Regions from separate parts of the Methylobacterium sp. Leaf111 genome, predicted to be linked through region 4. Evidence: predicted binding sites of a transcription regulator. Region 4 holds the regulator's gene; each other region holds the start of a gene.
What was found. Region 4 encodes LexA, which represses DNA repair genes until DNA is damaged. Its sites were predicted from a motif close to TGTTCNNNNTGTGTTCNG; they were not measured.
Positions count from the first base shown of each region.

Region 1 (7,092 bases), on a different contig from region 4:
ACGGGCTGGCCGGCGATCTGGCCGACGACGCCCAGGCGCAGGTCCGGGCCGGCCCGCGACAGGCGCAGACCGAGATCGGCCGGCAGCGGCCCGGGGATCGGCACGGCGCTGCCCGCCAGGGTGAGGAGCGGCGCGAGATCGGGCAGGGCGAGCTGAAGCGCGCCGGCTCGCGGCAGGGGCTCGGCGGCGTCGAGGAGGATCGGCTGCACCGTCGCGACGGTGATGTCGGCGACCGTCCCGCTCAGGCGCAGGGCGAGGCCCCCGGGAGACGCGGTGCCGTCGGACGGGGCGGGTACGCCGGCGATGCGCAGGTATCCGGGCCGGCGCAGGGCCGGGACATCGGTGCGCCCGAACCAGGGGGCCGCGTTCGCCGTCGCGATGGTGAGGTCGAGGGTGTCGATGCGGCCCGCCCGGCTCAGGAGGTCGAGGTCGAGGGTGCCGCCCGCCGCGTCGCCCTTGGCGCCGACCCGCAGGGTGTCGGCCGCGCCCGCATCCCGCTCGAGGTTGACCGCGAGGTCGAGGGCCCCGTTTCGCAGGAAGGCCGGGACCCGGCGGGCCTCCGCCACCCAGACCCGGTCGAGGAGCGCGAACAGGGGGGCGGCCACCGCCGCCGAGACCTGCCCGGCGATCCGGCCCGTGCCGTCCGGGCTGATCCGGCCCGAGAGCTTGGCATTGGCGCCGGCCAGGTCGGTGATGGCGAGGCTGTCGACCACGAGGCTCGGGCCGTCCGACTGGATGCTCGCCGCGATGGTGCCGTTGCCCGAATGAGCGCCGGCGGGCCCGTAGCGCACGTCCCGGGCCTGGAGCGTGATCCCGACATCGTGGCCCCGAAGGTCCGCGAGGGTGCCGCTCAGCACCGGCAGGGCGGCGATGTCGATGCCCTGCGCGGCGAGCTGTGCATCGAAGCGGCCGCGCGCCGGTCCCTCGGCCGCCGTGTAGCGGGCATTGCCGGTGATGCGGGCCTCGCCGAGCCCGAGGCGCAGGTTGCGCAGGGACACCGTGCCGGCGGCCACCGAGAGGTCGGTATTCACCTGCACCGGACGACCGTCCATCACCGCCACGGCCGGGCCTTCGAGCCCGAGGCGCCGCAGGTAGCGGCCGAACCCGTCGGAGGCCGGCGTGTCGAGGGACAGGCGCCCGGTGAAGCGCAGGCCGGTCTCGGTGTCGATCTCACCGCTGGCGCCCAGGGCCGTGGCGCCCGGCGCGGTGACGTCGAGGCGGCGCAGCACCACGCCGCCGGTGCGGTCGAGGATGCCGCTGGCGGCCAGCCCCGTCCACTCGTCGAGGCCGAGGGCCAGGCTCTCCGCCGCGAGGTCCAGGTCCACCATGATCGGCAGTCCGAGGCCGTTGCGGCCGCCGGTGTTCGGCAGGCCGCGGGCGATCAGCGCCTGTCCGGCCGCCGAGGTCAGGAAGGCGTCGAGGTCGAGGCGACGGGCGGAGAGCGCCAGGGCGCCGCGCCACTGCTTCAGGTCGAGCTGACCCGAGCCGCCCAGGCGCAGGGCCTGGCCGCCGGGATCGATCTCCATGGCGACGTCGGTGAACCGGGCCGTCAGGCCGCGCCCCTTGAATTTGCCGGCAAGGGAGAAGGGCAGATAGGCGCCTGCCGCCTGGACCGGCGGCCCGACGACGATCCGGGCGCTGCCTTCGGCCACCGCCGAGGTCAGGCGCCGTCCGCCCGTCGCCGTGCCGGCGGGTGCGAGGCCGATGCGGGCATCGGCCTCGAAGCGGGGCTGCGTGTCGCCGCCGCCCGCGATCTTCACGTTGACGCCGTCGGGCCCGAGCTCACCGGTCGAGACCCGGAAGGGGACGCCCCGGCTCGTGCCTTCGGCCCGCCAGGGGCCGACGAGGGCGGGCGCGGAGACCTGAAGGGCCTCGGCGTAGAACTGCTCGGTCCGGCCCGTCGCGAGCACCTGGGTCGTCAGCACGAACTGCCGGATCGACAGGTCCTCGATGGCGAGGTCGCGCTGCAGGGCCGCCGACAGCCCGCGCGTGGGCAGGAGCATCGCCTCGCCATCGGTGACGGGGAGCTTGACCTCCGCCCGGCCGACCCGCGTCTCGGTGAACAGGATCTCGCCCTTCAGCAGGGGCGCCAGGGCGATCTCGGCCTTGATCCACTGCAGGTCGAGCTGGGGCTGGTCGAGGGCGGGCTTCTGCGCGGCGCCGGCCCCGGACCCCAGCCGCAGGCGATCGAGCTTGAGGCGCGGCGAGGGCAGGAGCCGGACACCGATACGGCCCTCGGTCTGAGCCGCGACCCCGAGGGAGCGCGCGATCGTCCGGTCGATCGTGCCGCGATAGCCCTCCCAGGCCACGAAGGGCGGGACGGCGAGCGCCGCGACGAGGAGCAGGATGACGGCGCCCGCCAGCGCGGTCAGGATGTCACGCACCGTCTCTGTTCCGCCTCGTCACCCGGGTCGGGCCCCGCTCCGTCGGCGGACATAGCACAGGGAACGCCCGCGCGCGCCAGGGCCGGCGCGCCGCGTCCGGCGCCCCGGGGCCGCGGCTCAGCGACGGCCCGGAACGACGATCGGGGCGGGGGGCGCGCTCGGCCGGAACAGGTCGCCGCGCTGGATCTGCAGGCGCGTCTGGTTGGTGTCGAATTGCTGGCGCTGCTCGATGCCCCGGAGTTCGCTGCGGTTGGACAGGCGCTCGTTGGTGGCATTCAGGCTGTCGACGCCCCGCGACGAGACCTGGGCGAGGGCCGGACCGGCGGCGAGGAGCGCGAGGCCGGCGAGAAGGGCGGGGGAGCTACGCATGGCGGCGTCCTTGTCAGGTGCACTGTGATGTCGTGATCTGGTGAGACGACCTGCCGGTGGGAAGGCGGGTTCCGGTTTTCGAAGGTTCTGCGACGCTGCGTGAGACTGCCGCATCGATCGTCGGCAGCGACGGGAGGTTGCGGGTTTCAGTCCTCTTCCGTCCTTGGCCGCCGGAGTCTCAGTGTGTCGCGGTCTCTGCCTGGCGGACCGCGCCACCCTACGCCGCGCTGGGTGCACCCACGCGGCGCGGGCGGCCCCGCTTGCGCGGCCGGTAATGGGCGTGGAGCAGGATCGGGTCGCGCAGGGCCGCCCGACACGCCATCGCAACGGGAGTCGGCACCGCGCTGATGCCCGCCTTGTAGGCGTTCCACGTGCTCAGCGAGAGGCCGAGGAAATCCGCGGATTCCTGGTTCGACAGTCCGGCGGCTGTCTGCCACGCAGTCACCTCCGCGCGGCCGAACCGCCGCTGTTCGTCCGCGATCAGCCTGAGATGATGCGCATCGATGGCGAGGTCCCCGTCCTCGCTGCCCCATTCCACGGAGGTCCCGTGATCTCCGAGCCGGACCGTCGCGAACAGGGCCGGATCGTTCAGAGGCGACAGGATCTCACCGCCGGTGGCGATCCATCCGGCGAGGTCCACGCGGTCGGACCGGTCGTCGCGCCACATCACGCCGAGGCCGGTGGGACCCGTGGCGATGACGGTTGAGATGCGGGGCAGGGGATCGTTCACGGCAACCTCCTCAGGCAATCGGGAAGCGGGCGTTGGTCCGATTCCATTCGGCCGCGACGGCGGCGCGGTTCTCGGCGGCCCAGGCCAGGGCCTCGCGCTCGATCTTGCCCGGCAGGGCGCCGGCCAACAGTCGGAGGGTGGCAATCTCCACGAGAGCCTCGTCATCCGGTGTCAGGATGTGGAAATGCGGCGGCAGATGATCGTTGGCATAGAACCGAATGATGATGCTCCCCGACTGATAGAGCTCGCCCATCGCCGCGCCTCACCCATCCCGTCGAGACATAGTCCTGGCCCGGGCTGGCGGAAATTCCTCATCCGATTTTGGATGAATTTAATCGCCGATCCGACACTCTCCGGGATACGAGGTGCTTCCGAGATGGAGCCTCGGAGACCGTCCAGGCGGAGGCCGGGCCACTCCGGAAACGCGCGCGACCCTCGACGCCGTTCGCGTTTTGGTCCAGGGATGCGCGATGACTCAACGCTTCGACGCGGCCGGCGCATCCGCCTCCGACGCCGCCCCGACCTCCATCGCCGCCCGTGCCATGGCCTCCCTCCGGCCACAGGGCTCGCCCTACCTCGAAGGGCTGAACGCCGAGCAGCGCCGCGCCGTCGAGGCGACGGACGGGCCGGTGCTCGTGCTGGCCGGGGCCGGCACCGGCAAGACACGGGTGCTGACGACGCGCATCGCCCACCTGATCGCGACGGCCAAGGCGCGGCCCTTCGACATCCTCTCGGTGACCTTCACCAACAAGGCCGCGCGCGAGATGAAGCACCGCATCGGCGGGCTCATCGGGCCGGCCGGCGAGGGCATGCCCTGGCTCGGCACCTTCCACTCCATCGGCACCAAGATCCTGCGCCGGCACGCCGAACTGGTGGGCCTGCGCTCCGACTTCACGATTCTTGGGATGGACGACCAGCTGCGGCTGATGAAGCAGGTCATCGTCGATCAGAACATCGACGAGAAGCGCTGGCCCGCGCGCGCCCTGTCCTCGGCCATCGACGGCTGGAAGAACCGCGGCCTCCTGCCCGAGCAGGTGCCGCCCGGCGAGGCCCAGGCCTTCGCCTTCGGCAAGGGCGGGGCGCTCTATGCCGCCTATCAGGCTCGGCTCCTGACCCTCAACGCCGCCGATTTCGGCGACCTGCTGCTGCTCTGCCTCAAGCTCTGGCGCGAGAACCCCGACGTGCTGGAAAACTACCAGCAGCGCTTCCGCTACATCCTCGTGGACGAGTACCAGGACACCAACGTCGCCCAGTACCTCTGGCTGCGCCTGCTGGCGCAGGGCCACCGCAACGTCGCCTGCGTGGGCGACGACGACCAGTCGATCTACGGCTGGCGTGGCGCCGAGGTCGACAACATCCTGCGCTTCGAGCACGACTTTCCCGGCGCCGTGGTGGTCCGCCTGGAGCGCAACTACCGCTCCACCGGCCATATCCTCGCCGCCGCCTCCGGCCTCATCGCCAGGAACGAGGGCCGCCTCGGCAAGACCCTGCGCACCGAGGACGTCGCCGGCGAGAAGGTGACGGTGTCGGGCGCCTGGGATTCGGAGGAGGAGGCCCGCCAGGTGGCGGAAGCCATCGAGAGTCTCCAGGCCCAGCAGCATCCCCTCTCGGAGATCGCCGTGCTGGTGCGCATCTCGGCCCAGATGCGCGAGATCGAGGACCGGTTCGTCCAGCTCGGCCTGCCCTACCGGGTCATCGGCGGCCCGCGCTTCTACGAGCGGGCCGAGATCCGCGACGCGCTCGCCTATCTGCGCGTCACCGCCAACCCCTCCGACGACCTCGCCTTCGAGCGCATCTTCAACACGCCCAAGCGAGGCCTCGGCGACGCCACCCTGCAGGCGCTGCACGCCTATGCCCGGGCCGAGCGGGTGCCGCTGCTCCAGGCGGCCCGCCTCGTCGTGGAGACCGACGAGCTGAAGCCCCGCGCCCGGTCCGGCGTCCGCGCCCTGGTCGAGAGCTTCTCACGCTGGGCCCGGCTGGTGGGAACCCAGCCGCATTCGGAGGTGGCGCAGACCATCCTGGAGGAATCCGGCTACACCGAGATGTGGCAGAAGGAGAAGTCGGCCGACGCCGCCGGACGCCTGGAGAACCTCAAGGAGTTCGTCCGCTCCATGGAGGAGTTCCCGGACCTCGCCGCCTTCCTCGAGCACGTCTCGCTGGTCATGGAGGCCAGCGAGCAGGAGGGGGCCGACCGGGTCTCGCTGATGACCCTCCACGCCGCCAAGGGCCTGGAATTCGACACCGTCTTCCTGCCGGGCTGGGAGGATGGCCTGTTTCCGAACCAGCGGGCGCTCGACGAGAGCGGCCGCGCCGGGCTGGAGGAGGAGCGCCGCCTCGCCCATGTCGGCCTGACCCGGGCCCGCAAGCGCGCCAAGCTGTCCTTCGCCGTCAACCGGCGCATCCACGGCCTGTGGTCCTCCACGGTGCCGAGCCGCTTCATCGACGAGTTGCCCGAGGACAGCGTCGACGTGATCGATGCCCCCGCCCACTTCGCGGCCGGGGCCTCGCGCTTCGACCGGAACCCGGCGCCCTTCGGCTCGTCCTACGGCACGCCCGGCTGGCAGCGGGCCCAGGCCAATACGGCGCAGTCCGGAAACGCCAACGGCTACGGGGTCGGCAACCGTTCGCCGGCCAGTCGGGGCGGCCTGCGCCAGATCGAGGGCGAGCTCATCGCCAAATCGACGGGCGCGCCCTCCGCTTTCAGCGTCGACATGCGGGTGTTCCACACCAAGTTCGGCCCCGGCACCGTCGCGGGTGTGGACGGCAACAAGCTGACCGTTGATTTCGACAAGGCCGGCCGGAAGATGGTCCTCGACAGCTTCATCCAGGCGGCCTGATCGCGGGACGCGGGGGCTGCGGAGGACGTCGGGCGGATGCGGACTGCGTCTTTTGCGACACAGCCCAGGGCAATCGACCGCCGCGGCGGATCGGCTCCCGCAGCGCAGCATCGACGCAGACTTTTTACATCATTCCGAAGAATAGTGGATGTCACGCCCCTGTCGCGCCCGGCGCGGCATGGTGCGTGCAACGCACAGTCCTGCGGTCATCGGGACCGTAACGGGAATCCACAGCCTTGAGGGACCCGTCCGGAACTTGAGGGCGGTCTCCGGATTGGCTGTGAAGCGGGCGAAGTCGAAAGGATCGCCGAAACGGGATCAATCGAAAGTGATGCAAAGCAAGTTCAGCAAGTCAGGCTCAGATTAAATCCAGGTTGGCAAGTCCGGTTGGAGTGTTGATCGATGAAGAGACGCCGCGCACGACTTGAACTCGTTGAGGACCGTCCGGTCCGGCTGCACAAGACCCGCTTCGACGAAGAACGCAACCTAAGTCCGATCCAGCCCCTCACCGACCGGCAGGCGCAGTACCTCGACGCCCTTGCCCTTCACAAGCAGGTGATCGTCCTCGGCCCCGCCGGCACCGGCAAGACCTTCATCGCCGGGACCCGCGCCGCCGACCAGCTCCGCCAGCGCCGCATCGCCAAGGTGATCATCACCCGGCCGAACGTGCCCTCCGGCCGCTCCCTCGGCTTCTTTCCCGGAACGCTGGAAGAGAAGATCGCCCCCTGGGTCGCTCCCCTTACGGAGACCATGAAGGAGCGCATGGGCGAGG
Region 1 is NZ_LMNE01000067.1:72,542-79,633, forward strand. Features, by position in the region: gene ASF41_RS20905 (AsmA family protein) at 1-2,384, opposite strand, end outside; gene ASF41_RS20910 (hypothetical protein) at 2,502-2,753, opposite strand; gene ASF41_RS20915 (DUF2442 domain-containing protein) at 2,971-3,483, opposite strand; gene ASF41_RS20920 (DUF4160 domain-containing protein) at 3,494-3,736, opposite strand; gene ASF41_RS20925 (ATP-dependent helicase) at 3,954-6,320, shown strand; gene ASF41_RS20930 (PhoH family protein) at 6,723-7,092, shown strand, end outside.
Region 1: the regulator LexA is predicted to act here: its motif matches at 3,926-3,943, upstream of ASF41_RS20925 (ATP-dependent helicase).

Region 2 (7,092 bases), on a different contig from region 4:
ACGTGGTCCAGGGCCGAACCGGTCTTCTTGGCCGACTCGATGAAGATGCTCATGTTGGCGCGCGCCGCCCGCTGTCCGATGAATTCGGACAGGCTCAAGGGCCGGATCGACTGCTCCAGGTCGTCCTCGCGCCGCTCGGGCGTGAGGAGCGATTCGGGAAGCGGATGGAGGGTCGGCGATTTGGGCGCCGATGCCTTCGAGGTGGGTCTCGCAGGTTTGCTCACACGGATTCTCGGTGGGGGCCGGGGCCAGCGTCCATCATCTGTTCTCCTGGCGGATGTCGCATAACGGCGCCGTTCGCGCTACATTCCCGTCGCGGCGCAGGGTGTGTGGGGCGCTGGTTCGTCGCAGCCGGAGAGCTTCCCGTGGGCGGTGCGTCGCAGGAATTCGAACGGATGGCCCTCGACGACTTCGAGGAGTTGCTGGCCGACAAGCCCCGTAACGAGCGCTGGGAGCTGATCGGGGGACGCGTGGTCCGGATGATGGTCGGCGCGCGCTGGGAGCATGCGCGGATCGTCCAGAACATCGCCCTGGGCCTGGAAGTCGGTTTTCGCGCGAAGGGATCGTCCTGCCAGACCTTCACCGAAACATTCTACATGAAGAGCAAAACCCTGGAGGCCGCGATGCTTCCGGATGTGCTCGTCGTCTGCGGCGACATCGAACCAGGCGCAACGTCTGTTGAGAATCCCACGGTCCTGGTCGAGGTGCTCTCACCTGGGACCGAGGCCCGGGATCGCTTCGAGAAGTGGGCCGTCTATCAGCAGCTCGCCTCACTTCAGCACTATGTGCTGGTGGCGCGGGACCAGCCGCATCTCGAGGTCTTCGACCGCATCGAAGGACGCTGGAGCGGGTATCGGGTGATCGATGGCCTCGATGAGGTCCTCGATCTTTCGACGATCCAGGCGGTGCTGCCCCTGCGCGATATCTACTTTCGGGTCCTATCCGTTTGAGCGCCGGGCCTCGAAGCCCGGCGCCCCATCATTCCTATCTTTATTCGGCTTCGGGAGCGATCGGCTCCAGGCCGCCGATGTGCTTCTGGGCGTAGAGCGGCAGGCCGATCTGGCCGATCAGCTCCAGCTGCGTCTCGAGGAAGTCGATATGGCCCTCCTCGTCCTCGGCCAGATCCTCGAACAGGCGCTTCGACACCCGGTCGTTGATCGAATCACAGTACTTGGCCGCCTCGAGGTACAGCGCGCGCGCCTCGTTCTCAGCGGCGAGATCGCACTCGATGATCTCCTGGACATTCTGACCGATCCGCAGGGGATCGAGTTCCTGCAGGTTCGGGAAGCCGTCGAGGAACAGGATCCGGTCGACGAACCGATCCGCGTGGTTCATCTCCTCGATGGATTCCTTGCGCCAGAACTTGGCGAGCTCGATGTAACCCCAGTCGTTGAGCATGCGGAAATGGAGCCAGTACTGGCTGACCGCCGTGAGCTCGCTGCGCAGTCCCCGATTGAGGTACTCGACGACCTTCGCATCACCCTTCATCCGCCCAATCTCCCTTGAGGCACGTTCAGCCGGAGGGGAGCTTCAGCACCCGGAATGGGCGCTCAGGCGGCGATCCCCTCCTCCGCAGCCTGGACCTTGACCAAACTACAGGAGCTCGCGCAAGTCGCCGTGCACGCATGCGCGGCCTCATCGCGGGCATTTTCGAGGGCGTTCTGCAGGATGCCGCGGATGGTCCGGGCGCAGCGCCCGCATTTCGGGCTGCACCCGAGGCAGGCCTGGACCTGGGCCGGCGTGCGCGGACAATCCGGGCCGCGATGCAGGCAGGCGCGCACCGCGCGATCGGACAGGACGTTGCAGGAACAGACGATCATGCGGGACCGTGACTCGTGCGTGGCTCGCGTGTCGGGTAGAGGCCGCCGGGTGGGGGTTTCACCCGGCCACTTCGTCGAATCTGAGGCGGTGCTGACGCCAGAGCGCAAAAGCTGAGCCCGTGCATCGGATTGGCGCGTAGATTAGAATAATTGAAAACTGCTTTACTTTCAGCAGGTTAGCTGTGTCCTTCCAAACTGGCAACGGGAATGGCGAGCGTCAAGGGCACAATTCCGTCGCGCCCCAACGATCGACGGGCCGTCACCGGGCGAGTTCGCGCAATCCCAGCCGGATGAGGGTCTTCGCCTCGGCGCCCTCGCCCGCGTTCTTGAGGGCCTCGGCGATCGCTGCGGAGGCCTGGACCGGGGCGTAGCCGAGATTGACCAGGGCCGAGATGGCGTCGGCGACGGGCTGCGGCGCCGTGCGGGCCTCGACCGCGCCGGACAGCGCGATCACCGCGGGATCGATGGGCGCGAAGGCCGGGGCCTTGTCCTTGAGTTCCGCCACGAGGCGGGCGGCGAGGCGCGGGCCGACGCCAGGGGCCCGCGCCACCGCGCCCTTGTCGCCCATGGCGATGGCCGAGGCGAGGGCCCCGGGCTCGAGCACCGAGAGCAGGCCGAGGGCGACCTTGCTGCCCACGCCCTGCACGGTCTGGAGCAGGCGGAACCACTCGCGCTCGGCATCCGAGCGGAAGCCGTAGAGCCGGATCATGTCCTCCCGGACATGGGTCTCGATGGCGAGGTCCGCCGCCTCGCCGATGCCGGGCAGGCGCTGGAGCGTCCGGGCGGAGCAGTGGACCACGTAGCCGACGCCCTGCACGTCGAGGATCACGAAATCCTCGCCATAGGAATCCACCACGCCCTTCAGCTTGCCGATCATCGCCTCGCCCATCCCTCGTGCCGCCGGATGCCCATCCGTCGGCGGATTGCCTACAGGCCGGCGCGCCTGAGCGCCATGTGCTCCGTCGCGACGGCGGCCGGCCTGCCTTGAGGCCGCGCGGCGTTCGTGAAATCAAAGGCGCCCTGCCCGACACACACGGATGACCGTCTCGATGCGCCAGACCGCGCTGCTCCTCGCCTCCGGGCTCCTGTTCACCGCCGGCGCGGCCCGGACGGCCGAGACGCCGGCACCGGCACCGACCCCGCCGGCACCGACCACGCCGGCACCGGTCATGCCGGCCGCGCCCTCCAGCGATCCGACCCAGGTGCGTCCGGGCGCCTACGTGCTCGATTCCGCCCACGGCAAGATCACCTGGTCGGTGAGCCACCTCGGCTTCTCGACCTATTACGGCCAGATCACCGACGTGACCGCGCAGGCGGTGCTCGATCCGAAGGAGCCGGCCAAATCCACCCTCACGGTCACCATCGGCACCGACAGCGTCAACGGCCTCAACGACCGGCTCAACCAGCACCTCAAGGCGCCGGACTTCTTCGACACCGCAAAGTTCCCCAAGGCCACGTTCACCGCGACCAGCATCGAGCCGACGAGCCCCGCCACCGCGCGGGTCAACGGCGACCTGACGCTCAAGGGGGTGACGCGGCCGGTGGCCTTCGACGCCACCTTCAACCAGGCCGGGACCAACCCGGTGAACCAGGCCTACACGGTCGGCTTCGACGGACGGGCGGTGATCAAGCGCTCGGATTTCGGCATCAACGCCTTCCTGCCGCTCCTCGGCGACGAGGTGTCCCTGCGGCTCGAGGGCGAGTTCAAGGCCGTGGAGTGAGGCCGCGCCCCGACGGCCCCAGGCGCCGGTAGATCGCGGCGAGGAGGGCCGTCACCAGGACGAGCAGCGCCATGTCGATCAGGCTGGAGGCGAGGATCCGGACGGCCAGGACGACGGGGGGCAGGTCGGCCCCGGAGCGCTCGGGCGCGTGCAGCATCCGGTCCACGAGGCCGAGCGGCAGGATCGTGGCCACGAGGATCACGCCGATCCGGGCGGCCGATCCGCGGGTCATCGCGAGCACGCCGCGCAGGGTCGCCTCGGGGGCGCCGACCGCCAGGGCCGGCGCGAGCAGGCTGGTCCAGATCTGCAGGAGCAGGAGGGCGATCCAGGCGAGCAGGCCGACGATCAGCGGACCCGGACCGAGCCGCTCCGGCGAGAGGCCCCGGTCCAGCACCCCGCTGACCAGGAGCCAGAACAGCTCGAGGGCGAGGAAGTCCTGGAACGGCCCCGCCCGGCCCGCCACGACCGCCCGCACGGAGCCGTCGGCCCCGAGGAGGAGCCGGAACATCGCCATCCAGTAGGGGGCGAGGAGGATCGTGCAGAGGCCGTCGACCAGGAAGAGGTCGTCCTGGAAGCGCGCGGGCCGCGTCGGGTCGCCCATCAGCGTGTGGGCCGCCTCCTTGGCCAGGACGACGAGGAACGCCGCGGTGGTCGCCGAGCCGAGGGCGCGGATCGCCGGAAGCGCGGACCGCACGCCCTCCCGCAGCGTCTCGCCGACCGGCAGCGCCGGCCGCGTCGTTCCCTGGTGGGCCATTCCGTTCGATCTCCGCCCCGCGCGCGCGTCGCGCACAGAGGCACTGCACAAGCGCCCGGGCGGAGTCCAGGGCGCGGCGCGGTCAGGTGCGCGCCAGGGCCGCCGCGATGCGGGCCGCCGCCAGGCTGCTCGTCCCGGCCACGGGGGCGTGCTGGCGCTTGAGGGCATGGGCGCCCCGGTGGCTGTTGTGGGTGATGGCGATGGCGAGCGCATCCGCCGCGTCGGCCACCTTGAACTCGGCCTTCGGCAGCAGGAACTTCACCATGGCCTGGATCTGGACCTTGTCGGCATGTCCCGAGCCCGCGACCGTCTTCTTGATCAGGTTGGCGGAATACTCGAACACCGGCATGCCGGCGAGCGCCGGGACCAGCAGCGCCACCGCGCGGGCATGGCCGAGCTTCAGCGTCGCCTGCGCGTCCTTGTTGACGAAGGTCTCCTCGACCGAGACCTCGTCCGGCTGGAAGGCCCCGACGATGCGGGTGATGCCCTCGTAGAGCTCGCGCAGGCGCAGGGCGAGCGGCAGGTCCCCGTCCGAGGTGACGACGCCGCAATCCACGTAGGCGAGCTTGGTCCCCGTGGCCGTGACGACGCCCCAGCCGGTGCGCCGCAGGCCCGGATCGATGCCGAGGATGCGAACGGGAACGGTCATGCGGACTGGGTCATGGCTGGCGCGGCTCCGGGCGCGAAGATCGCGCCGTCCGAGCGTTAGGGACATACCGTGAACGGAGCGTTATGCCAATCCGCGCCGCGGCGATGGCGGCCGCGGTGGCGCGACGGACCGAACAAACCCGTCGCAAGGAAATCCGGACCTCGCGTCGGACCAAACGGACGCGATGCGTCCGCGCGGGGCGGTCGTTACGAAGGACGCGGATCGATCGGACGAGACAGGCAGACCGGCGCGGGGACCTCCCCGATCCCAGACGGCCCTGTAACCGCTCCTTAGACTGTTCGCCCCTATTCTCACAGGACACCATTCAGGCGGACGGGTTTCCTCGTGATCGACGCCCAGGCCCATCGCCCGAACCGGCTCCGCGGACCCGTGGCGATCCTCGCGACCCCGATCCTGCCGGCCGGTCTGGCGGCGCGCGCCGGATCCTCCGACCGCGTCTCCCGGCTCGACGCGTCCGGAGCCCGGCTCGTCCCCGACGCCCGGCTCGTCCCCGACGCCCGGCTCGTCCCCGACGCCCGGTTCGCGACGGGCTGCACGCCCGCCTCGCGAACCTGATCGCTCCGACCCGAAGACCCCGACGCTCCCCTCTGGATCCGACCCGGCGATGACGACCCTCGACACCCTTCGGCAGCGTTTCGGCCGCTTCCTCATCGGCCTCCTCTGGCTGCACCTGCCGATCGTCGTGCTCGCGGCCTGGATCGCCGACAATCCGATGCTGGTGCCGGTGTCGGTCGCCGGCGCCCTCGCCGGCCTCAGCACGCTGATGTGGCGGCGCTCCGCCATCGGCCCGGCGACCCGGCTGGTGAGCAGCCTGTCCCTGATCGGCATGGCCGCGATCCTGCTCTCGGCCTTCGCCGGGCATCCGTGGCAGGTCGACCTGCACATGTATTTCTTCGCCGGCCTGGCGGTGAGCGTCGCCTGGTGCGACTGGACCATCCTGGTGGCCTGCGCCGCCGCTGTCGCCGGGCACCACCTCACCCTGAACCTTGCGATGCCGGCCCTGATCTTCTCCGGCGCCGCCCAGCGCTCGGACCTCGCCCGCGTGATGCTGCACGCGGTCATCCTGATCCTCGAAACGGGCGTGCTGGCCTGGGTCGCCCGCACCCTCGCGACGGCCTTCGCGGCGCAGGCGGCCTCCGAGGGCGCCATCCGCGCCCAGATGGAGCGCATGCAGGCTCTGGAATCGGAGACCGCGCTGGCGCGGGCGGGCGCCGATGCGCAGCGCAGGGCCGCCCTGCGGCAGACCGCCCGGTCCTTCGAGTCGACGGTGAGCGGCATCCTGAGCCGGGTCACGCAGGCGGCGGGGGCGCTGCAGGGCAGCGCGCAGACCATGACGGGAACGGCAGAGGGCACGGCGGGGCGCGCCGGGTCCGTGGTCGGCGCCGCCGAGATGGCCGCGCAGAATGTCGGTCGGGTGGCCGGTGCGGCCGAGGAACTCGGCGCCACCGTCGCGGAGATCGGCCGGCAGGTCGCGGATTCGGCCCGGATGGCCCAGGGGGCGGTGGGGCAGGCCGATGCCACCGGCCGCCTGGTTCACGCCCTGAGCACGGGCGCGGCCCGGATCGGGGACGTCGTCGGCCTGATCTCGGGCATCGCCGGCCAGACCAACCTGCTCGCCCTCAACGCGACGATCGAGGCGGCACGGGCCGGCGAGGCCGGTCGCGGCTTCGCCGTTGTGGCCGCCGAGGTCAAGGAACTCGCCAGCCAGACCGCCCGGGCGACGGAGGAGATCACGCAGCAGATCCACGCGATCCAGGGGACGACCGGCGAGGCGGTGACGGCCATCGAGGCCATCGCCGCGCAGATCCGCACCATGAGCCGGACCGCGGACGCCATCGCGGCGGCGGTGGACCAGCAGGGCTCCGCGACCCGGGAGATCATCCGCAACGTGGGCGCGGCGGCGACCGGCACGGGGGCGATCACCGACACCATCGGGGGCGTCGCCCAGTCGGCCGAAGCGACGGGTGCCGCGGCCGCCTCGGTTCTCGTCTCGGCCTCCGCGCTGGCGCAGGAGGCCGATCAGCTCGGCACCGAGGTGAACCGCGTCCTCGAAACCCTGAAGGCCGCCTGACGGGCCGGCTTCGATCAGCCCTGGAGCTTCTCCATCAGGGCGTCCGAGAGCGCGAA
Region 2 is NZ_LMNE01000001.1:888,650-895,741, forward strand. Features, by position in the region: gene ruvB (Holliday junction branch migration DNA helicase RuvB) at 1-119, opposite strand, end outside; gene ASF41_RS03935 (Uma2 family endonuclease) at 396-950, shown strand; gene bfr (bacterioferritin) at 991-1,488, opposite strand; gene ASF41_RS03945 (bacterioferritin-associated ferredoxin) at 1,551-1,820, opposite strand; gene ruvA (Holliday junction branch migration protein RuvA) at 2,080-2,697, opposite strand; gene ASF41_RS03955 (YceI family protein) at 2,858-3,541, shown strand; gene ASF41_RS03960 (hypothetical protein) at 3,525-4,295, opposite strand; gene ruvC (crossover junction endodeoxyribonuclease RuvC) at 4,378-4,944, opposite strand; gene ASF41_RS03970 (hypothetical protein) at 5,290-5,520, shown strand; gene ASF41_RS03975 (methyl-accepting chemotaxis protein) at 5,570-7,036, shown strand; gene ASF41_RS03980 (YebC/PmpR family DNA-binding transcriptional regulator) at 7,051-7,092, opposite strand, start outside.
Region 2: the regulator LexA is predicted to act here: its motif matches at 5,003-5,020, upstream of ruvC (crossover junction endodeoxyribonuclease RuvC).

Region 3 (7,092 bases), on a different contig from region 4:
CGCAGGCTGGCGATCTGAGAGCGGTCAAGTCGAAGCTCCCGGCTGGATGGGCACCGATCCGGCGGAGGGTGAAGTTCGGCGGTGGAACCCTCGGCCCGTCGTCCCTGGTTCGTGAGATGGCCCCTCGGACCGCTGCTTCAATAGTGAAAATGTACCGGTAATCCAGGATTTTTTACCCGGACGACGCTGTCGGGAAGCCGTTGTTGCGGCCCCAGACTATGGCCTCGGTACGCTTGTGCACGTCGAGCTTCCGGTAGAGGGCCGCCGCGTGGTTGCGCACGGTGTTCTTGGACAGGTTCAGTCGTTTGGCGATGACCTCGTCCGAGAGCCCGGCGCAGATCAGGTCCAGGATCTGGCGCTCGCGCACCGTCATGTTGGGCGAGACCGCATCCTGATGGCCCGCGCCGGGCTGGCGCAGGTGGGCCAGCTTCTCGATCAGTCCGCGGCTGAACCAAGAGGTGTCGGCCATCACCGCCTCGATCGCCTCGAACAGCTCACGCTCGCTCCGCTTGCGCTCAGTGATGTCCTGCAGCACCAGGAGGACGAAGGCCTCCGCGCCGATCTCGACCCGCTCGGCCGAGACCAGGCAATCGAGGTTACTCCCGTCCTCATGACGCAGGCAGACCTCCAGTTCCATCACGCAGCCGGTGCGCGCCAGGGCCGTCTCGAAACGGTCGCGCTGCGGCTCTGAGACCCAAAGGTCGAGATCGGCCGGCGTGCGGCCGGTGACCGTCTCAGAACCGAAGCCGAAGACGCGGCTGAAGGCCTCGTTCACGCCGGTGATCGCCAGACCTTCAGCGCGGGCCAGCAGGGTTGGCACGGGGGTGAGGCGGAACGCCTTGGCGAAGCGCTCCTCGCTCTGGCGCAGGGCGGTCTCGGCCTTGCGCCGCAGTTCGAGGTCGGCGAAGGTGAAGAGCATGCAGCGCTCTTCGCCGAGTTCCATCGGTTGCCCGGCCACGATGACGAAGCGGGTGCCGCCGTCGGGCAGGTCGAGGCAGGCTTCCATCTGCGGTATGGTGCCGCCGCTGTTGAGACGATCGATCGCCAGGTCCAGGTTGCGGGCATTGGCCAGGACGTCGACCTCGTAGACGCTGCGGCCGATGACGGCCTCGCGGGTGAAGCCGGTCATCTCCAGGAAGCCGAGGTTGACCTTGACGAAGCGCAGGTCCGCGAGTCGGCAGATCACGGCGGGTGCGGGGTTGGCGTTGAAGGTCGCCTCGAAGCGCGCCTCGGCCTCGAACTGGTCGGAGACGTCCTTGAGGATAAGGGCGAGGCAGCTCGGCTGGCCCTCGCGGTCGGTCGCAACCAGGCTGCGCAGCGAGTGGACGAAGTCGGCATCGGGTCGATCGGTGCGCGTGACCTCGACGATGACGTCGTGGAAGCGCTCGCCCGAGACGACGCGCTCCATCGGATACTGGTTGAGGGCATGGTTGTTGCGGTAGCGCAGGGCGAAGCGCTCGCGGTAGGCATCCACCGTTCCGCCGAGTTCCTCCAGGCTCTCGGCCCCATGCATGGCCAGCGCCGCCGCATTGGCGTAGGCGATGGTCTGGTCGGGCTCGACCAGGATCACGCCCTCGCTCAGTCCGGCCACGATCTGCTGGAGTTCATGCCTGTCGACGCCGAGTGTCACCGGGACTCCCATCCGCTCAAATCAAGTCCCGCCGTAACCGGCCTCCGTGACGGCGAGTTCCGATGAAGCCTGGCGAATATCTGGTATATCCGGATCATTGACGTGAACGTGAACGATCATCCGGCGCGACGGTGACCGCAATCGACGTCCGAAGGCTGACCATGACAATGGCGCCGGGGTGCCACCCGTTTGCGCGATCGATGCGCGAGGGCCGGTCGCTGCGTCGGCGCCGGGAAGGAGCGAAAGGTCGTCATTGCCGCCGCGACGAAACGGGCCCGGTGGGGCTCGCCGTTCAGCCGAAGCGTGGGCGGCGTCGCGGCGCGCGTCCGCCGTCCTGTTTCGCGAAGCGGGGGCGGACGGCGTCCCGGGGACCGCCGGCTTCCGGCCCGGTGTTCTACGTCGATGCAGCGCCGGGGATCGTTCGGACTGCGGAGCGCTCGCGGACCGAACGCGTCCGAGACTGGGTCACATCCGCCGAATGGTCACGCGGATGCACGGCGACGAAACAGGCTCGGACTCAGGATGATCGGTTGAGGGCAGCGCCGATATAGTTGTACATCGCGGTCGTCTGGTCGGCGAAGTACCGCATCGCGGTCACGATCGCCAGAAAGACCATGGCCATGATCAGGCCGTACTCGAGGGCCGTCGATCCGGACCTGTCTTCGAGGAAGCGGCGGGCCAGGATCTGCAGATCGTGCCGCGCCGGAAATCTCCGCCGACCCCTGGCCTGTTCGCAATCCAGTTCGGTCATGGCCCCAGGGAATCTTTCGCGGACGTCGATCGTGGGAAACGTTACGCGACCTTCCTTGCGGAGGACTTAAACGGATCGTCGAAGTCCGGACGGGAGCCGATGCGACGGGCCGGGCGCGTCAGCCCCCGGTCCGTCTTTCACGCTTGCCCGACCCGTCCAGGCCATCGGATCGAGCCGGCCGGCCCCGCGGCGACGGTCAGGCCTTGCCGGATTCCTTGCGCAGGGCATCGATCCGCTGGGATGCCTCGGCCTTGTCGAGATCGGGGTCGAACGCGTCCGGGTCCTTCGCCTCTTCGGACAAGGTCTTGAGGTAGGACGCTTGCGCGCCGGTCATCGGCTCGCCGCCGGTGGTCCACTCGCTCGGATCCTTGATCTGGTTCGAGACATCCTTCGGATCGGTCTTGGGGTTCTCGTGAGCTTTCGAAGCGTCAGACTTGGACGTGTCGGACTTCGATGAGTCGGACTTCGATGGGTCGGACTTGGATGCCTGGGTCTTGTTCGCCTGGGTGCTGGCCATGTTCGGATCCTCTGGTTCACGAAATGTTCTAGTGAACGCGAGGCTCAACGGCGGGTTCCTGCGCCTGCGCCCGATAAGGCCTGTCGTCCCGTGGTCATCTGTCTCACGGGTTCGCGCGGTTCGGATACGTAGGCGGTTCTCGCGATCGGCTGTTCTCATTGGGGGAACGGGACTCGGCGTGCCGTCATGCGTCCTCTGATCCCAGGCTTGACGGGTCGCGTCCGGGCTGGAACATGTCAACAACGCTGACGTACATCGAGGTCGCCCGAGACGTGACTGCCCACGCGATGCGAGATGCCGACGCCGACGCGCCGCTGCCGTCCTCCGGTTCCGGCGATGATCTCATCGAGCTTCTGTTCTTCGCCTACCGGGATTTCGTCGGCGACCCCGACCGCATCCTGGCCCAGTACGGCTTCGGCCGGGCCCATCACCGGGTGCTGCACTTCGTCGACCGCTATCCGGGTCTTACGATCGCCGAACTCCTGGATATCCTGCGCATCACCAAGCAGAGCCTGAATCGGGTGCTGAAGGATTTGATCGAGCAGGGCTACATCGCGCAGAAGACCGGTACCAGCGACCGGCGCCAGCGGCTGCTGTTCTGCACCGCGGCCGGGGCGGACCTCGCCGGCGACCTCATGCGGGTCCAGAGCCGGCGGGTGGCGCGCGCCCTCGCGGCATCGGAGCGCGGCGGCGAGGCTCCCCTCTCCGCCGAGAGCTTCCTCTTCGGCATGATCGAACCCGACGCGCGCGCGGCCGTGCAGCGCCTGATGTCCCGGCGCGCCGGCAAGGCCGCCTGATGGCCACGCCCGGGGCGCGCCCGACCGCCGATCTTCCCGACCATGCGCCGCACGTCCTGGTGGTCGACGACGATCGCCGGGTACGGGAACTGCTGTCGCGTTTCCTCTACGAGCAGGGCTTCCGCGTCACCGCGGCCGGGAACGTGCCCGAGGCCCGCACCAAGGCGCAGTGCTTCGTCTTCGATGCTCTGGTGCTCGATGTGATGATGCCCGGCGAGAGCGGTTTCGATTATGCCCGGGAAGTCCGCCAGACCTCGCGCGTGCCGATCCTGATGCTGACCGCGCGCTCGAATCCCAACGACCGGGTCATGGGCCTGGAGATCGGCGCCGACGACTATCTGCCCAAGCCCTTCGAGCCGCGCGAGCTGATCCTGCGCCTGTCGAACATCATCAAGCGGCGCAACGAGGCCGGCGGCCGTGCCCAGAGCCACGACACCGTGACCTTCGGACCCTTCGCCTACCGGATCGACCGGGGCGAATTGCGCCGCGCGGACGAGCTGATCCGGATCACCGAGCGCGAGCGCGAGATCCTCACCCTCCTGGCCCAGGCCGCCGGCGGCAACGTGGAACGGGAGGCCCTGGCCGGAAGCGGCGGCCTCGCCGCCGAGCGCAGCATCGACGTGCAGATCAACCGCCTGCGCCGGAAGACCGAGGTCGATCCGGCCAATCCCCTGTTCCTGCAGACGGTGCGGGGCGTCGGTTACCGCCTCGCGGTCGACTGAGCCCATGGCCGGCACCGGCCTGCTCCAGCGCACGGCGACCCGCCTCGCTGCCCTGCCCCGGCCACGGCGGATGTGGCGGATCGTCAGCCGCGCCATCGGTGACCTGCTGCCCAAGGGCCTCTATGCCCGATCGCTCATCATCATCATCGCGCCGGTGGTGCTGCTCCAGTCGGTGATCGCCTACACCTTCATGGAGCGCCACTGGCAGCTCGTGACGCGCCGCCTTTCCTCCGCCGTCACCGCCGACGTCGCCGCGCTGATCGACATCTACGAGAGCTACCCGCAGGACAAGGATTCCGAGACCCTCACCCGGATCGCCAACGACCGGCTCAACCTCGACGTTGACATCCTGAAGGGGGCCAAGCTCCCCCCGGCGGGGCCGCGGCCCTTCTTCTCGATCCTGGACGAGGCCCTGTCCGAGGAGATCCGGCGCCAGATCCGCCGGCCCTACTGGATCGACACCGTGGGCCGCTCCAGCCTCATCGAGATCCGGGTCGCGATTCCCGACGGCGTGATGCGCGTCACCGCCCGGCGCAGCATGGCCTACGCCTCGAATTCGCACATCTTCCTCCTGTGGATGAGCGGCTCGTCCCTGGTGCTGCTCGGCGTCGCGATCCTGTTCCTGCGCAACCAGATCAAGCCGATCCTGCGGCTGGCCGCCGTCGCCGAGAGCTTCGGCAAGGGCCGTGAGATCGAGTTCCGGCCCCGCGGGGCCCGCGAGGTGCGCCAGGCCGGCCACGCCTTCATCGAGATGAAGCGGCGCATCGAGCGGGCGATGGAGCAGCGCACGACGATGCTCAACGGGGTCAGCCACGACCTGCGCACCATTATCACGCGGTTCAAGCTCTCCCTCGCCCTGGTCGAGCAGACCCCCGAGGTCGAGGACCTGCAGCGCGACGTCGACGAGATGAGCCGCATGCTGGAGGCCTACCTCGCCTTCGCCCGGGGCGATTCGGGCGAGGTGGCGGTGCCCACCGACATGCGCGCGCTCCTGGAGGACCTGCGCACCGACGTCGAGCGCCTCGGCGCCCATGTGGAGGCGGTGGACCTCGAGGACCATCCGCGGCTGACCCTGCGGCCGGATGCCATGCGGCGCTGCCTGTTCAACCTCGCGGCCAACGCGGCCCGCTACGGCGAGACCGTCGCGATCACGGGGCGGCGCGAGGCGAGGGCCTTCCTGGTCTCCATCGACGACGACGGCCCGGGCATCCCGCCCGATCAGCGCGAGGAGGTGTTCAAGCCCTTCGTGCGCCTCGACGATGCGCGCCAGGATGCGGGCGGCTCCGGCCTCGGGCTCTCCATCGCCCGCGACATCGCCCGGGCCCATGGCGGCGACGTCAGCCTGCACGACAGCCCGCTCGGGGGCCTGCGCGCCACGGTGCGGATCCCGGCCTGATCCGGGCTCATCGACCGCAGGAAAGCGTGGCCGATCCAGCTTGGCGCCGGGTGCGGGGCGATGCTATGAGAGGCGCAGCAAACGCCACAGGGACCGGTGAACCGGGTCCGACAGAGGTTGAGAGACCCGCCCATGAACAGCCCGCTGACCCCCCTCCTGATCCTCCTGCTCCTGCCGATCACCGCCATCTGCGCCGTGCTCTACACGGATGCGGGCATCGAGCCGGCGCTGTTCTACGCCACCGTGAAGACCTTCGTGGTGCTCTTCATCGTCGCCGGCGGCCTCTGTTTCGCCGCGAGCCGCCTGGCCGCCCGCAGCGAGGGCTGAGCGCGCGCGAGCCCAGGACCGCCGACGAAAAGGCCCGGACCGAAAGGTCCGGGCCTTTTCGTTTCGCCCCCCTGCTGCCGGCTTATTCGGCCGCGATGCGCGGCGGCAGGATCGGCTTCGGGTCGTTGGCCGAATGGGTCGGCGGCCGCGCGAACGCGCCCTCCGTCGGCTCGTCCACGCGTCCGACGAAGCGGCCGAAGACCCGCACGAAGAGGCGCGACAGGTCGTCCACCAGGACGAAGATCGCCGGCACGAAGACCAGCGAAAGGCCCGTGGAGACGATCAGGCCGCCGATGACCGCGATCGCCATGGGCGCGCGGAACTCGCCGCCGATGCCCAGCGCCATGGCGGAGGGCACCATGCCGGCCGCCATGGCGATGGTGGTCATCACGATCGGCCGGGCGCGCTTGCGGCCGGCATCGATGATCGCGGTGGCACGGTCGACGCCGCGGGCCATCTCCTCGACGGCGAAGTCCACCAGCATGATGGCGTTCTTGGTCACGACGCCCATCAGCATCAGGATGCCGATCACCACCGGCATCGAGATCGGCTTGTTGAAGATCAGGAGGCCGAGGATCGCGCCGCCGATGGAGAGCGGCAGCGAGAACAGGATGGTCAGCGGCTGCAGAAAGTTCCCGAACAGCAGCACCAGCACGCCGAACACCATCATCAGGCCGGCGCCCATGGCGAGGGCGAAGCCCTCGAAGACCTCGCCCATCACCTCGGCGTCGCCCGTCTGGCGAATGGTCACGCCGGGCGGGAGGTCCTTGGCGGTGGGCAGGGCGAGGACGGCGCCGATCAGGGTGCCGAGGGCGTCCGATCCCTCCATGTCGGCCTCCAGGGCGACCCGGATGGCCCGGTCGTAGCGGTCGATGGCTGTGGGGCCGCGCCCGAGGCTGAGATCGGCCACGGTGGAGAGCGGCACGGCCGCGCCGCCCTTGACCGGGACCTT
Region 3 is NZ_LMNE01000045.1:372,614-379,705, forward strand. Features, by position in the region: gene ASF41_RS18515 (helix-turn-helix transcriptional regulator) at 173-1,630, opposite strand; gene ASF41_RS18520 (Flp family type IVb pilin) at 2,148-2,381, opposite strand; gene ASF41_RS18525 (DUF3072 domain-containing protein) at 2,578-2,898, opposite strand; gene ASF41_RS18530 (MarR family winged helix-turn-helix transcriptional regulator) at 3,186-3,695, shown strand; gene ASF41_RS18535 (response regulator) at 3,695-4,417, shown strand; gene ASF41_RS18540 (ATP-binding protein) at 4,422-5,813, shown strand; gene ASF41_RS18545 (hypothetical protein) at 5,946-6,140, shown strand; gene ASF41_RS18550 (efflux RND transporter permease subunit) at 6,223-7,092, opposite strand, start outside.
Region 3: the regulator LexA is predicted to act here: its motif matches at 3,126-3,143, upstream of ASF41_RS18525 (DUF3072 domain-containing protein).

Region 4 (7,092 bases):
CAGCAGGACCGGGTCGCCCGACCCGCCGACGGCGGGGACGTCGATGTAGGCGAGGGAAACACCGTCGGAATCGAAGCGCTGCATGGGCTCGGGCCTTATCGATCGGGGCATGGTCCCGCCTCCTTGAACCGTCGGGCGCGCGGACGGAAGCCCACCGGTGGCGCATGGGCGCACATGAAAGCGGCGGCAGGTTGCCCTGCCGCCGCGTTTCGCCGAACCGGATCGTCCGATCGGATCAGAAGGTGATGCCGGTCTCCAGCATGTAGCGCTCCTGCGAGGTCTTCAGGCCGCTGCGGCCGAAGCCGAGGCCGGGCGTGATGTCGTAGAGCTGCACGGTCGAGAACTCGCCACGGACGAAGTAGCGATCGAAGGTGAAGGTCGGGGTCACGGTGAAGGAGAAGGCCGAGCTGCCGGCGCCGTAGAGCACCGAGGTCTGACCGAACGGATTGTTGCGATTGCCGCTCTGGCTGATGTACTCCACGCGGCCCGCGAGGGCGAAGTTGTCCGTGAAGGCGTAGCTGGCGAGGAGGGCGCCGCCGATAGTTTCGGCACCGGCGAGGCCGAGGACGGCGTTCTGCTCCACGTTGGTGTACTGGACGTACGGCGTCACGATCCAGGGACCGTCCGCATAGGTGTAGTTGGCACTGATGATGCTGCTGTTCTGCAGCGAGACGGGCGTGGCGTACTGGAAGCGAAGGCCGCGACGACCGAACGGGTCCGCGAAGTCGAAATTGGTGTAGCTGGAGAAGTGCGTGCCGCCGTTGATGCCCACCGTGTTGGCGGGGTCGATCTTGTAGGTGATCGCACCCGTGACCCAGTTGATCTCGCCGGAATAGAAGCCGTCGGTCGCGGCGAACGAGGCCGCCCACGGACCATCCGAGTAGTTCACCTGCACACCCTGGTTGATCACGTTCTCCTGGCCGAAGAGGAGGCCGCGGGAGATGTTCAGGTTCTGGAAGGTGAACGGCAGCTCGGAGCCGATCAGGGTCGGCATCCGACCGCCCTGGATCGACCAGTTGTCGTTGATCACGTACTTTCCGAACACGATCGGCGCCGGGGAATACAGCAGGTCCGTCTGGTCGAAGGTGCCGTAGATCGGCAGGCCGAGGCCGGGGATCGAGTAGGCGCCGAAGGCGGCGTAGAACTGGAACGGGCCGTCGGCCTTCTGGATGAAGCCCATCAGGTTCGAGACGTCCACGCGGCCGGCCCGGTCACTCGGCAGCGGAGCGGGCGAGAACGTGTACTGGTTGGGCTGGGTGTAGAAGTAGCCGGTGACCGCACCGCCGACATAGACGTCGCCGAAGGCGCCGAGTGTCAGGCAGGACGGGTTCGGGTTCTGCTTGATGACGCCGCCATAGGCCGGGAAGGTGATCTCGGCCTTGCACGGCGCGGGCGGGGCAGGGACCGCCAGCACCTTCGCCGGCATGTCGGCCGCGAAGGCGCAGACCGAGGACAGCAGGACGGCGGAAAGGGCGAGAAGCGAGCGCTGCATGGCGATGGGAACTCTGCGGGAGGATCTGCGTTACGGCGACGTTCTCAAAGGTTCCCGTTTACGGCAAAGCTATCCTTTGTGCAGACGCCTATTTTTCGGGCAATTGAGGCCGCTCGAACTGGGTTTCGTTCGTGGTGTTGCCGCAATGGAACAGGTCTGAGCACCAGATTCGGTCTCGACGATTGTCCTCTGCTTCCGAAGTGGCGCGACGGTCAGGTCTGATCTGCGGCCGACCGCATTCGCCCGGAGGGGGCGCTGCGGGCTGATCGGCCCGGAATGTCCGGGACCTTTCCATCCTCCCGCGGCGGCGTCGCTTGCCGCCGCGTCCGTGCGCTGGCATCAGCACGCACGATGAAAGACACGCAGCCCTACGGCACTTACGCTCCCACAGGCCTCGTCGCGCGCATCGCTCGGCAGACGGGCCGGATCTCCTACGCGAGCTGGGCCGGGCGACGCCTCGCCCTGTTCCTGCGCCGCGTGGCGATCGGGCTGCTGCGCGGCGCCCCTCTGGACGTCGAACGCTACGGCGCCCGCATGCGGCTCTACCCCTACAACAACAACTGCGAGAAGAAGGTGCTCTTCACGCCGCAGTTCTTCGATCCGGAGGAGCGCGCACTTCTCCGGGCGAAGCTTCAGCCCGGCTGCACCTTCCTGGATATCGGCGCGAATATCGGTGCCTACGCGCTGTTCGTGGCGGCCTTCGCGGGGCCGCGCGCCCGGATCCTGGCCGTCGAGCCGCAGCCGGACGTGTTCGACCGCCTGACCTACAACATCGCTCAGAATCCGTTTGGAACGGTCAAGGCGGTGGCCTGCGCGGTCGCCGACAAGGCGGGGGAACTCACCCTGTTCGTGGATCCCCGCAACCGGGGGGAATCGAGCCTGAAGATCGTCGGGACGAACGAGGGCGCGCAGATTCGTGTGCCGGCCGTGCCCCTGCTCGATCTCGCCCTCGGCGAGGGCATCGCGCGCATCGACGCCATGAAGCTCGACGTCGAGGGCGCCGAGGACCTGATCCTCGAACCCTTCCTGCGGGCCGCCCCCGCGAGCCTCCACCCGCGGCTGCTCATCGTCGAGAACGGCACCGACCAGTGGCAGATCGACCTGCCCGCCTTGCTCGAGCAGCACGGCTATCGCCGGATCGCTCGCACCCGCCTCAACCTGATCTTCGAGCGGGCCGACTGACGGGCCCGCGCGGTTCTTCTGGGACGCGCGCCCTACAGCACCGGGATGGCGTCGGCCACGGCGATGCCGACCGGGTCGATGCGGCAGCGATGGGCGTGGACGGCGACGCCGGCCGCCCGAGCGGCCTGAAGCGCCCGGTCGAAGGCAGGATCGAGGTCCCGCGCGGCATCGAAGCGATCCGCCCACATCTGCACCACGATGATGACCATGGCACGGCCCCCGGCCTCGACGACGGCCGCGAGGTCCGTCATGTGGCGGGCGCTGCGGGCGGCGACGCAATCGGGAAATTCCGCGAGGCCGGGGCTGCGCATCAGGTGACAGTTCTTCACCTCGACATGGCAGGGCGGCATCCCCTCCCCGGTGGCGAGGAAGTCGACCCGGCTGGCCCGGGCGTAGCGGACTTCGGGGCGCAGGCCCGTGTAGCCGGCGAGGCACGGCAGGCCGCCGGCGGCGAAGGCCTCCGCCACCAGGGCGTTCGGCCGCATCGTGTTGATGCCGACCCATTGCCGGCCGCCGGGCAGATCCGCCTCCACCAGTTCCCAGGAAAAGGGGAGCTTGCGCGTCGGGCTCCGGACGTCGGACAACAGGGCCCGCGCGCCCGGCACCGCAAGTCCCAGCATCGCCCCCGGGTTGGGGCAATGGGCCGTGATCACGGACCCGTCGGCAAGCTGCAGGTCGGCGAGAAAGCGGTTGTAGCGACGCACCAGGCGCGCCTCGATCAGGGGCGAAGGGAAGCGCATCGCGGGTCCGGGGCAAGAAACGGGTTGATACGGGCCCCCGTCGACGGGGAATCGGGCCGTCGTGAGGCGCCCGGGCTGGTCAGTACCGACCGGATGCGACAGAATTCGCGCGGCGCGCCCGGGTCGATGACCGGGAAAGCCGCAGTTCGTCCGCGAGGCCGCCATGTTCAATCTGTTCGACATCCTTCAGGCGCAGGCGGGCCCCAACGCGCAGGGTTTCGGACGGCAGTTCGGTTTGTCGCCGGAGCAGAGCCTGCGCGCGATGGAAGCCCTGCTTCCGGCCCTCACGATGGGGCTGCAGCGGAACGTCGCCCAGGATCCGACCGGCTTCGCCCACCTCTTCAATCTCGTCGGCCCCGCCGCGCCGAAGGCGTCGAGCGCGACGCCGCAGATGGACATGCTGGTCCAGCAACTCTTCGGCTCGCCCCATCTGAGTCAGGCCGTTCTGCAGCAGGCCGCTGCCGTCAGCGGCGTGGCGATGCCGGCCTTGAAGCAGATGCTGCCGATCATGGCCGGCATGGTGGTGGCGGGGATCGTCCACGTCATGATCAACCAAGCGCCTGCCGCGGCGCCGGTCCCGCGCGCCGAGGCGAACCCCTTCGGCTTCCCGCCCAATGCCTGGTCGGAGATGATGCAGGCGTTCCTGAACTCCGGCGCCAAGGCCCCGAAGCCCGCGACGCCCTCGCCCCAGGCACGGCCGCGTGCGGCGTCGACGTGGCTCGCGGCTTCGCCCCGGCCGGAGTCCGCCGGGCCGGACAGGTCGGCCACGGAAGCGCCCTTCGACGTGATGCAGCAGATGTTCCAGACGGGCCTGGAGGTGCAGCAGGAGAACGCCCGCGCGATGCAGCGCCTGTTCGATACCTTCTGGCAGGATCCCCGCAATCCCACCGAGACGGGCGGCAACGGTTCGGGTGACCGGCCCAAGGCAGGGCGCACCGGGCAGCGCTAGCTGAAGACCCGCCGTCGGCGACGTCGGCGACGCCGGCAGAGGACGGCAGAGAACCGATCGTCGCCGGGCCATCGACCCGAGGGCGCTGCGCCCGGGCGCCCTGCCGACCGGTCTAGACGCCGGCCGTCCAACTCGTTCGTCGGATCGGGGCACCACTCGGTCGCAGCGATGGCCGCAGCGGCAGGCCGGCGTGGCGCTCGGGCGACGCCCGGATCCGCCCTTGCCGAGGGGATCGAACGGATCGGGCCCGAGAGGCTTGAGATGGGAACCCTTGCAGAACACTTACGGAACGTTTAACGTGTTCGTGGTTTGTTTCTAGTGCCACCCGCCGCGATCCGTGGCGCTAACGAAGAGTGTCCCGCATGTTGACGCGTAAGCAGCTGGACCTGCTCCAGTTCATCCAGCTTCGGATGCGCGAGAGCGGCGTTCCCCCGTCGTTCGACGAGATGAAGGATGCCCTCGACCTGAAGTCGAAGTCGGGCATTCACCGCCTGATCACGGCCCTGGAGGAGCGCGGCTTCCTGCGCCGGCTGCCCAACAGGGCGCGGGCCATCGAGGTGATCCGGATGCCGGAGAGCCTCGGGGGGAATGCGGGCGCCCCGCGCGCCGCTCCGGCCTCCGAGGTTCGCCGCTTCACGCCGAGCGTGGTCGAAGGCGGCAAGGGCAAGGGCAAGGGCTTGCCGGCCGGCGCATCGGTGTCCCGACTGCCGACCACGCAGGCCACCGACGAGAGCGGTCGGGCCGTGACCATCCCGGTGATGGGTCGGATCGCGGCCGGTACGCCCATCTCGGCCATCCAGGAACAGAGCCATTCGGTGACGATGTCGCCGGATTTCCTGGCCGGCGGCGAGCATTACGCCCTGGAGGTGCGCGGCGATTCGATGGTCGATGCCGGGATCCTCGACGGCGACCTGGTGGTCATCCGCAAGCAGGACACCGCCAATACGGGCGACATCATCGTGGCCCTCATCGACGACGAGGAGGCGACCCTGAAGCGCCTGCGCCGGCGTGGATCGTCCATCGCCCTGGAAGCGGCGAATCCGGCCTACGAGACGCGGGTCCTCGGGCCGGATCGGGTGCAGATCCAGGGACGTCTCGTCAGTCTGGTGCGCCGCTACTGAAGGGGGTCCCCGTCCGGTTCATCGCCGGACGGATCCGACGGATCGCGGGTGCGATCGGGGATTTCCGGTAAGACCGACGCCGGCGGTGTCGAAGATGGCAAGGACGTTCCCGGCGGGTCCACCGGCTTGCGCAGAGGCGTCGCACGCCAGGGCACGACATCCCCGGGATGCTTCGCGGAGGCGAGGGACGGCCCATCGCGGGTGAGGTGAATCGCGGTCGCACCGTGCGATTCCAGGAAATCCCGGTCGATGACGATCGATGCGGCGCAGCCCCCGGGCGCGGATTGCCGGGTGATCAGGATGTCGGCCCTGGCGCAGTCCTCTCCGAGGGCACCCTTGTCGGTGGTCAGGGCGAGCACGCGGCCGTCGGGTGTGGTCAGGGTACAGCCCAGGCGATCGCAGCGCGCGCCCTCGAACCCCGTTACGTCCTGCACCCGTCGGTCGTCTCCATCGGCCTTGAGCCATTGCGCGAGCACGAAGGGGGGCGGCCGGCCAAGGGTGGCGAGCCGCCCGTTGCGCTGGCGGATGGCGGCGCCCGCCCCCTCCCGATCGACGTAGATGTCGTAGCGATCCGGGGCAGCCGCACAGGCGATGCCGATCGCTGCCGGAATGAGGCCGAGCCAGCGCAGCGACGAGGCCGGGAGCGTCAGGACGATCAGGGCAGCGGCCAGGAGGCCGAGGGCCCCCGTGCCGAAGGCCGGGACCACGACGACGGCGTTGCCGAAGCCCGCGATCCAGGTCGAGATGGTCAGCATCCCCCGCACCGCCAGGCCCATGGCCCACCAGACCGGCTGATCCAGCGCGAACGGATAGGCGAGGATGCCCAGAACCGCTGACGGCATCACCGCCAGGGAGACCAGCGGCAGGGTGAGCGCATTGCCCACCAGCCCGAAGGGCTGCACCGTCTGGAAGTGGTAGGTGGCGAAGGGCGCGGTGGCGATCTGGGCCACGAGCGTCGTGGCCAGGGTGCCCAGGACCGCCGCGGACGCCAGGGCGAAGATCCGGGGGAGCAGGCCGGCACCGTCGCGCTGCCGCCCGCGTCCGGCGATCAGCGGCGCGCAGGCGATCAGGCCGGCCACCGCCGCGAACGACATCTGGAAGCTCGGGCCGAGGAGGCCGTCCGGCTCGCGGGCCAGGGCGATCAGGGCGGCGAGGGCCAGGTTTCGCATGCTGAGCGCCGGGCGGTCGACCAGGATCGCGCCGAGCATCACGAGGGTCATGATCAGCGAGCGCTCGGCTGCGATGTCCCAGCCGGAGAAGACGCAGTAGGCCGTCACGCTCACCATGGCGACGGCAGCGGCGATCTTCTTGATCGGCCAGTGCAGCGCCGCGAACGGAACGAGGGCCAGGAGCGCCCGCACGAGCCAGAACACCACGCCGGCCGCCAGGACCATGTGAAGGCCCGAGATCGAGACGACGTGGTAGATGCCGGCGGCGCGCAGGATGTCGTTGGTCTCGGGGCTGATCAGGCCGCGCTTGCCCGTCACCAGGGCCGCCGCCACCGCCCCGGCCTGTCCGCCGTTGGCGTCGGTGATGCGGCGCGTCAGGGCGTTGCGGGCCGCGTCGACGGCGGCCGCGAGACGGATCTGCCAGTCCGCGCTCTCGGCC
Region 4 is NZ_LMNE01000024.1:20,276-27,367, forward strand. Features, by position in the region: gene ASF41_RS14460 (alpha/beta fold hydrolase) at 1-84, opposite strand, end outside; gene ASF41_RS14465 (outer membrane beta-barrel protein) at 236-1,498, opposite strand; gene ASF41_RS14470 (FkbM family methyltransferase) at 1,844-2,674, shown strand; gene sfsA (DNA/RNA nuclease SfsA) at 2,707-3,414, opposite strand; gene ASF41_RS14480 (DUF937 domain-containing protein) at 3,578-4,363, shown strand; gene lexA (transcriptional repressor LexA) at 4,726-5,484, shown strand; gene ASF41_RS14490 (ComEC/Rec2 family competence protein) at 5,478-7,092, opposite strand, start outside.